Regions from separate parts of the Pseudoalteromonas sp. 13-15 genome, predicted to be linked through region 1. Evidence: riboswitches for the same ligand, from Rfam matches in the RefSeq annotation. Region 1 holds a riboswitch; the other holds the start of a gene.
The links. A riboswitch is a leader RNA that binds a small molecule or an ion and turns the genes downstream of it on or off. The one in region 1 is predicted to bind cobalamin.

Region 1 (4,861 bases):
CTACATTGTAACTCAAACACATTTGGGTATGGCGGGTTTCCCTTTGCCAACTCAAGAAGATGTGCTGTCGTTAATGTCGGGTGGGTTTGACTCAGGTGTTGCTAGCTACCAAATGATACGAAAAGGCGCGCGTACGCACTTTTTGTTCTTTAATTTAGGTGGCGCTGCCCACGAAATTGGCGTTAAACAAGCGAGTTACTTTTTATGGAAAAAATACAGCTCTACTCATAAAGTAAAATTTATTACGGTCGACTTTGAACCTGTTGTTGCCGAAATTTTAGAAAACGTTGAGAACAGCCAAATGGGCGTTGTACTCAAGCGTATGATGATGCGTGCCGGTAGCGCAGTGGCCGAAAAGCTAAATATTCAAGCGCTTGTAACGGGTGAAAGTATTGGGCAGGTGTCTAGCCAAACGTTGGCTAATTTAAGTGTGATTGACCGCGTAACCGAAACCCTTATTTTACGCCCGCTAATTCAGCATGATAAGCAAGAGATTATAAACATTGCGCGCCAAATCGGTACCGCTGAAATGGCCGAAACGATGCCAGAATACTGTGGTGTTATATCTAAAAAGCCAACGGTAAAAGCAAAAATAGACGTGATTAAAGGCGAAGAAGAAAAGTTCGACTTTGATGTACTTGATACCGTTATAGATAACGCGCGTGTTATGGATGTTCGTGATATCGACGTAGAAGCTAAGCAAGAGCTTAAAGAGGCAGAATCGGTTGCCGATTTACCGCCAGGTTCAGTTGTTGTTGATATTCGCTCTCCAGAAGAAGAAGACGCGGCGCCGCTTGAGATTGAAGGTATTGAAGTAATCCACCTACCGTTTTTCCGCTTAGCTACAAAGTTTGGCGACCTACCAAAAGATAAAGACTACTACCTATATTGTGATAGAGGTGTAATGAGCCAGTTACAAGCGCTTATTTTACACGAGCAAGGCTTTACAACTGTAAAAGTGTATCGTCCTTAAAGGGTAAGTAAATACGTTAATAGTTTATAAAGCGTGGTTTAAAACACGCTTTTTTTTGCCTGAATTTTAGCAAGTAACTCATTATTAGTTGGGGTTTTGATGTTGTAACGTTTGCCTTGCTCGCTAATATACCCACAAATAGCCATTATTTCTGTTGGCCTGTTATTAGCAATATCTTGCTGCATTGAAGAATAATTTTCAGCGGTATGCGACATTACGGTGTAAGCGTTATTTAACGCATCAGCTAAAGCAATATTCAACCCTTTTGCGTTAGCAACCCTGCAGCCCTCATAGAGTAAACTCATTATCGTTGCGCTAAATACAGGGGCACGCAATTGGCCGTTTTTTATATTGTGAAGTGCAGTTAGTGGGTTAATAGCCACATTGACCAACAGCTTTTCAAAGCGAAGTTGCTCAATGTTATTGACCATTTTTAAATTAGGAATTGCTTGAAGTAGTGGTGATATAAATTGTGGATTTTTAGCTGCAAGTTTATTACAGCCACCAATCACGCTTTGCCCTTCACCTGTATGTTGCACAATGTACTGGGTAGACTTAAATCCGGCCATGCTGGTGGTTAAAAAGTATAGTGCTTGCTGAGTGTTCAGCTGAGGAATAAGCTCTTCAATATTTCCCATTCCATTATGAGAAACGACTAATATTGAATTTGCAGCAAGATAAGGTTTTACTTGTGAAAATGCATCTTGAACCTGAAAAGCTTTAACTGTAAAAATAACAACATCATAACTAGGTTGTTGCGCCAGATCGCTTAAATTAATAAAGCGTGCATTAATGTTATCTGACGGAGCGTTTTTACGGCTATAAAAACGCGTATTGCAGGTTGGTTTGCGTGTTAAAACATGAACATTATTTTTGTGACTTAAAAAGTGGCTTAGTAACAAGCCAATAGCGCCATCGCCTACAATTAAAATATTAGTCATAGGGATTCTTTTTTCGAGGTGTAAAAATAACTCTTAGTAAAAAGTAACTAGCAGCACCAGCAAAATCAGCTATAAAATCGCCAATAGAGGCCTGCCTGTAGGGGAGTGCGTCTTGCATTATTTCAATTGATGCGCCGTAACCGGCCAATAACAAAATTTGTGCGTACAAAGGAAGCTTAAACGCTTTATCCATAATAATAGCAAGCACAAAAAAAATCCCAAAATGGGCTACTTTATCAATGTGTGGAAATAGGTTAGCTGCGCCTTTTATTTCTTTGGCAAATAAAAAAGTAAACGCTACGATGCTGAGCAAAAAAACAGCTTGGTAAACACGCCTTGTCACGTAAAATCCTAGAGTCGCTTAAAAAAGAAGCTTAAGTATATCAAACTAAATTAGTATCGCACCTGAACAAGATGCAGAAAAATGTAAAGATTTATAATTTTAGCGTTATAATTGCGCCATAAAATTAAGATTGAATAGTTAGGAGAAAACCAATGCCTTCATTTGATATTGTATCTGAAGTAGAAATGAACGAAGCACAAAATGCGGTAGATAATGCAAACCGTGAACTTGAGACTCGCTTTGACTTTAGAGGTGTTGATGCATCTATTGAGCTAAACGACAAAACAATTAAGCTAAAAGCTGAAGCTGATTCACAGGTTATGCAATTGTTTGATATTTTAGCGGGTAAAGTTTCTAAGCGTGGTATGGATGTAGCGAGCTTAGAGTTGCAAGATATTAGCCGTGCAGGTAAAAATGTTTTTCGTAACGTTGCGCTAAAGCAAGGTATTGAAAAAGATGTGGCTAAAAAAGTAGTAAAAGCCATTAAAGATTCTAAAGTAAAAGTGCAAGCGGCTATTCAAGGCGAGGAAGTACGCGTAACGGGTAAAAAGCGTGATGACTTACAAGCTGCTATGCAAGTGGTGCGTACTGCCGATTTAGGTCAGCCATTTCAGTTTAAAAACTTCCGCGATTAATTATAAAAGCCTTTTTGGGCGCTTTATAAATAAAAAGCCAAATAGCCGCGCAGGTTATTTGGCTTTTTTTATAAACGCTACATAGTTTTTGTTTTTAATTGATTCGCTTTTTAGCTGTATAGACGTCCGTTGACATTTTTTATTAAACTCCTCACAATAGCGGCCTATTTTCAAGGTGCTTATTAATCTTTTCAACGGTTTGATTTTTTTAATAAGATAATCGGGAAGTTGGTGCGTTTTCATGATGACTACAATCCCAACACTGCCCCCGCAACGGTAAAGTAATGCATAAAGCTATGTACTTACTGAGTCCGGAGACCGGCCTTGATGTAATCTTACTTAGTTCTTTGCGGTGGGCAAAGAAGGGGAACTTCATGTTAAAAAAAACAACTCTTGGCGTTGCAATTACTGCTGCGCTGTCACTATCTGTATCTGCTGAAGAGCAATCAATCGAAACCATTACGGTAACCGCTAATAAGTTTGAACAATCAATTACTGATGTATTAGCGAGTGTAAATGTTATAACTCGTAATGACATTGAAACCAGTAATGTTCGCGACTTACCAACGCTACTAACCACTCAAGTTGGGTTTCAGGTCAACCCTAACGGCGGTTTTGGTCAAAATGCCGGTGTTTCATTGCGCGGTACAGGGTCAGGTGATACGCTCATTTTAATAGACGGTGTACGCACCGGTTCGGCAACGCTTGGTCAAAAAGCATTAAGTAATGTGCCATTAAATAGTATTGAACGCATAGAAATAATTAAAGGTTCACGTGCAGCTATTTATGGCTCTGATGCGTTAGCAGGTGTTATTAATATTATTACTCGGGAGTCAGATAACCTTTCGGTCAGTGCTACGTTTGGATCTGACGCGTACCAAGACTACCAGATTGCTGGCTCTGTAAAAGCAGGCGATGTAACAACGGCTTTTAATGCAGGGTTTGAAAAGACGGACAACTTTGATGTACTTCAAGGTGCAGCACCCGATGAAGACGGTTTTGAAAACAAAAACCTTGGCTTTAAAGTAAACTATACCGACACACATTTCGGTAACTTTAAGTTACTAGGGCAATACAGCGAAGGCTTTGCTGATTACGACAGCCGCTTTAGTCCTGCCGATAGCACGATTGAGCGAGGGGATTTTAAAAATTACCAGCTTTCGGCTGGTTGGAATAAAGACTATAAAAATCAAAATCACAGCCTTGATATAGCATTTGCAACGGATGACTCAGACAATCGTTATGTTGATTTTTCTCAAGGGCCAACAACAAGTACGTTTGTTACTAAGCGCTCACAAATTGACTACAACGGCCAATACCGCTTAAACGACACGTTAAACATTAGTGGTGGTATTAATTGGTACAATGATGACGTATCACAAAGCTCAACCACGTTTGAAGTGCAAGAGCGCGATGTATTAGCTGTATTTGTTGGCGCATATTACGATGCGGATGAGTTGCTTGCCAATTTAACTGTTCGTCAAGATGACGATGAGCAATTTGGTAATGAAACAACGTACACAGCGGCAGCTGGCTATCACTTATCTGAAGACGCAACATTTAGAATAAGCCAAAGCACGGGCTTTAAAGCGCCAACATTTAATGATTTGTACTTTCCTCTTTACGGCAATGCCAATCTTCAACCTGAAACGTCAGTGAATCGTGAGCTTGGCTTAAACGTCGACTTTGATACTGTACGTGTCGATGTCGCCATTTTTAGAAATGAAATTGAAGATAAAATTGATTATGACGCTAATTTTGCACTCACCAATATTAATGAGGCTCAATATGAAGGTGTTGAATTTAGTTTAGCCAATCAAATTTTTGGTTTTGATAGTAATGTGAATTTTGCTTACCTAAGTGCCGAAGATAAAGAAACAGGCGAAGCGCTTAGAAACGTTGCCAAACGAACCTTTAATTGGGAGCTTGCAAAACAGTTTGGTGCATTTGATACAAGCATAGAAATGCA
Region 2 (4,861 bases), 240 kb from region 1:
TTTGTAACCGTAAAAGCGCCAAAAAGCAAATAGCTGAGTGTGTTATAGGCTATCTGATTCTGAAAAACTTTCATGATTTATTGGCGCAGGGCTCGATATTTTTGAGCGGCCAAATAAGGTATGAAACTTCGTTTTACAAGTTGTGAGCTTTAGGTATTTCAGCCATGCTCGCTCAATCGGATTAGTGGGTTCTTGTGAGCCAGTTACTACAGCTACAAAATTTTCTTGGTACTCATTTTGTGGTTCAATCGCTTTACTATATAAACCTTTTAAAACAATGCCATGTTGTTCTAGTATACTGGCTTCTAATAAGGTGAAATTTCCGCTGCGGCTAAAACCACGTGGAAAATTTTGATCATCATAAAATTGACGTTGGCTAACAAATGCTTGGCGTAGTAGTGAAATGTTAATGCTCATAGCTATATCCTCATACCCTATTAATTAGTTGGAGTATGATGCAAGTTTGGCAATTTTTTAAACAAGTTATTTTTATCGTGAGGATAAAAAAGTGGATATCGATTTATTAAAAACATTTGTTGAAGTAGTGCGCACGCGTCATTTCGGTAAAGCCGCAGAGAACCTCTATATAACGCAGTCGGCGGTTAGTTTTCGTATTCGTCAATTAGAGCAAGGGCTTGGTGTTAATTTATTTATTCGCCAGCGTAATAATATTCAATTAACAGCGCCTGGTGAGCGGTTGTTGCCTCATGCGCAAATGATCATAACAGGCATGCAGCGCGCCAAAGTAGATGTAGCCCTTGCTGATAATATGCATAAACAAATTAGCTTGGCAGGGACGCCTAATATTTGGGATGCCTTTTTGCAGTTTGGTATTACTAATATTGTGTCGGCTATGCCTGGAGTCTCTTTGGTTGCTGAAGTTAAAGCCCAGCAAGAAAGCACGCGATTATTGCTTGAGCGCACGCTTGATTTAGCCATTTTATTTGATCCACCAAAAGTAGATGAGTTAGTTGTTGAGCGTATTTGTGAACTGCCTATTATTCCTGTAAGTGGGTATGACACTGCAACAAACGAAAACTTTTTTGATAATCAGTACGTGTATGTTGACTGGGGAACGACATTTTCACTTTGGCATGCACGCCAGTTTACCGGTAAAACGCCTCCTTACTTTAGAACAAGTACCGGACGAATTGCGTTAGATTTAATACTACAATGTGGTGGTAGCGCATTTATTCCACATGTTTTGGTTGAGCAACATTTAGAAAATGGTGAATTATTTCATGTAAAAAATGTAGAAAATACGTCAAGAGATATATTTGTAGCCTACCATAGAGATAACGAACAAAAGGAACTGATAGAAACACTCATAAATTTACTACCTACCATTAAGGCACATGCTTAGTAATTGGGTTTTAAGTGGGTACATATTTGTATGATTGATGTTCATGTCCTTTTGATTTCATAAATAATGCAGTTTTATTAACTTTAAAAGTCAAAAATATTTCATTTGTAATATTTCTGTCATTTAGTGGTGACAAACTGCAGTCGTTTTAAAAATTAGTCTTTTGTGATTATCGAGGAAATAACATGAAATTTGTAAAATCGAGCTTATGTGTCGCTTTGCTAAGTGGTTTATCTTTTAATGTACTTGCTGACGTTGATGTTTACGGTAAAGCAAATGTGACTGTTCAGTCTACAGATGACGGCGAAGGGTCGTTCACTGAAATTAAAAGTAATGCATCTCGTTTTGGCCTTAAAGGTTCAGAAAAAATTACCGATGGCTTAGAAGCAGTTTATAAGTTTGAGTTTCAAGTTGATGTAACAGATGCAGACTCAAAAGGCGACGACGATAATATTTCTGCGCGTAACCAATATGTTGGTGTTAAAGGCTCGTTTGGTCAGGTAGTAGTGGGTCGTAACGACACGGCGTTTAAACAAGCGCAAGGTAAACTCGATTTATTTAATGACCTTGAAGGCGATATTAAAAACGTATTCAAGGGTGAAAACCGTTTAGGTGATTCAATTACATATACTTCAAACTCATACGAAGGTTTTAAAGTACTTGCTACTTTTATTGCTGAGGATGATGTAGATGCTGATAACGGTTACTCAATGGCAGTAACTTACGGTGATTCAGCACTTAAAAAGAGTGCGGTATATGCCTCAATTGCAGCTGACAGCGAAGTAAATGGTTACGATGTTGTACGTGCGTCAATCCAAGGTAAAGTTGAAGACTTTAAACTCGGTGCTATGTACCAAACTCAAGAAAAAGTAGACGGTTCAGCTGAAGGTGACGGTTACTTATTAAATGCAGCATACAGCATGGGTAAAAATACGTTTAAAGTTCAGTACCAAGCAATGGACTTTGACGATAGCGATGATAAAACAGCTATTTCAGTGGGTGTTGATCACAAGCTTAACAAAAACATTAAAGTATTTGGCTTTTACTCAAGCTTTGATATGGACAACAACGTAGACCAAGATTACTTAGGTTTAGGTATGGAATATAAGTTTTAACGACGAGTTAAAACACTCCCTTTTTAACCGCGCTGTAATTAGCGCGGTTTTTTTTGCTTTAAATTATTTACTTACCCGCCCATAATAGAGCTTCATTTGGAATGAGGTGCAATTCCTCAACTGTTCCCGCAACTGTAATTAGCGCTATGCTTTAAGTCAGATACAAATCAATTTTTAATGAGCGGGCCTACTCATGCTAATTTTAATGTACTCCTTTTTGGTGGTTGCATTACAAGTGGGTACTCGTGTCTAGGACAGAGTATTGCAAACTAAAGCACCAATATTAAACGTTCAAAATCTCTCGTGGGGAATAGCAAATAAACCTATTCTCAAACACATTAATGTGCAAATACCCGAAGGTAAATTTGTGGGCTTAATTGGCCCTAATGGCGCAGGTAAGTCGAGTTTACTGCGTTGTTTATATCGTTTTAATAAGCCTAATGAAGGGGTTATAGAGTTTAATAACCATGATATTTGGCAGCTTAAAAGTGATGAATATGCAAAGTGCGTTGCTGTTGTTTTACAAGAGGCGCCATCGCATTTTAATTTGTCGTTATTTGATGTTGTGGCTCTTGGCCTAACGCCTCATAAATCGTTATTTAGTTCAACATCGCAAAGCGAAAAACAACAAATCACTCTAGCTATAAAAACGGTAGGGCTTGAGCTGCACACAAATCAAAATTTTGAATCGCTCTCTGGGGGCGAAAAGCAGCGGGCACTCATTGCACGTGCTATTGTTCAGCAACCTCAGCTGTTAATTATGGATGAGCCCACTAGCCACCTTGATGTTAAATATCAAATACAGGTTATGGAGCTGGCAAAGTCTCTTGGTGTTACAGTATTTGCTTCGTTTCATGATCTTAATTTGGCTAGCGCTATGTGTGATGAGCTTGTCGTCATTAAAAATGGAGAAATAACGCATACCGGCTCTCCTGCAGAGGTACTGACTGAGCACATGCTTGATGATGTATTTGGTGTATGCGCTCAGGTTAGTAACCATCCTCAAGAATCTCAATTGGGTAAAGTTACGCCTCATATTACCTACTTTTATGGTTACAAATAATATGTTAGCAATGCATGTACGCCATTCAGTTGCACTGATTATTTGCATTACTATTGCCTTAGTAAGTTTATTTTTAGCATTGAGCTTTGGTGCTGCAGATACCTCAATACAGGATGTATTTAACAGTTTTATTTATTTAAATGATGCTTCATTCACCAGCCGTATTATTTTTGAATTAAGAATGCCCCGTACATTATTGGCGTTTTTAGCCGGTGCGGGGTTAGCTATTGCTGGGCTAATTTTACAAACCGTGACACGTAACCCACTAGCAGATCCTTACTTATTCGGTATATCGTCAGGTGCTTCGTTTGGTGTAGTTGTACTTATGGCATTTGTAGGAATTAGCGCGGGTTTTATGCTTTCGGCCGCAGCCTTGCTTGGTAGCTTATTAGCAATGAGCTTACTTATATTAATTGCCACAAGGCAGCAGGGCGGGCAAGTTGAGTCTATGTTACTTGCTGGTGTTGCACTCTCGTTTTTATTTAGTGCATTTACGAGTTTGTTGCTTTATTGGAGCGAGCCGCAAGCCGTTGCAGCTATTTTATTTTGGACCTTAGGAAGTTTTGCTCGTGCGCAGTGGGCAACACTTTGGATCCCCTTTTTAGTGATTACACTGTGCACCTGCGTAATGATTAGTTTTAGGCGCCAGCTTAATGCCATGTTATTAGGTGACGAAAGTGCCATAACCCTTGGTGTTAAAGTGCATCGATTTAGGGTGCTGATGCTAATTTTAAGCTCATTAATAACCGCTGTGCTGGTGGCAATGTGTGGCGGTATTGGTTTTGTTGGATTAATGGTGCCACATATTGTGCGCTTTTTTATTTCACAAGGCACCGTAGCAGGGCTATTAATAACAAGCTTAGCAGGAGGCACATTTATGGTGTGGGTCGATGTACTGTCTCGTTCTTTACTTCAAAATCAAGAGTTGCCAGTAGGGGTGATCACGGCCGCTATGGGGAGTGCGTTTTTCTTAAGTTTACTCTTTTTTAGAAAGTCTAAGGTGTAGCCATGAAAACACTCATGATACAGGGTACTACCTCGGATGCGGGAAAAAGCACCTTAGTGGCTGCACTTTGCCGAGTATTTGCAAATCAAGGCATAAAAGTCGCACCGTTTAAGCCACAAAATATGGCACTTAATAGCGCAGTGACAAACGACGGTGGCGAAATTGGCCGTGCGCAAGCTTTGCAAGCTATTGCTGCTAAGGTAGAGCCCGAAACCGACTTTAACCCGATATTACTTAAGCCCAATAGCGATACAGGCGCCCAAGTTATTATTCATGGTAAAGCGATTAGCAACATGGAAGCCGGCAAGTACCAC

Region 2: another riboswitch for cobalamin. It lies ahead of ATS72_RS08935 (ABC transporter ATP-binding protein); the one in region 1 lies ahead of ATS72_RS07740 (TonB-dependent receptor domain-containing protein).

What each region holds. Positions count from the first base shown of each region.
Region 1 is NZ_CP019162.1:1,676,658-1,681,518, reverse strand. Features, by position in the region: gene thiI (tRNA uracil 4-sulfurtransferase ThiI) at 1-973, shown strand, start outside; gene ATS72_RS07755 (ketopantoate reductase family protein) at 1,012-1,914, opposite strand; gene ATS72_RS07750 (VanZ family protein) at 1,907-2,257, opposite strand; gene ATS72_RS07745 (YajQ family cyclic di-GMP-binding protein) at 2,410-2,892, shown strand; cobalamin riboswitch at 3,070-3,233, shown strand; gene ATS72_RS07740 (TonB-dependent receptor domain-containing protein) at 3,267-4,861, shown strand, end outside.
Region 2 is NZ_CP019162.1:1,916,451-1,921,311, reverse strand. Features, by position in the region: gene ATS72_RS08950 (DUF413 domain-containing protein) at 43-417, opposite strand; gene ATS72_RS08945 (LysR family transcriptional regulator) at 509-1,363, shown strand; gene ATS72_RS08940 (porin) at 1,549-2,478, shown strand; cobalamin riboswitch at 2,526-2,664, shown strand; gene ATS72_RS08935 (ABC transporter ATP-binding protein) at 2,741-3,541, shown strand; gene ATS72_RS08930 (FecCD family ABC transporter permease) at 3,543-4,547, shown strand; gene ATS72_RS08925 (cobyric acid synthase) at 4,550-4,861, shown strand, end outside.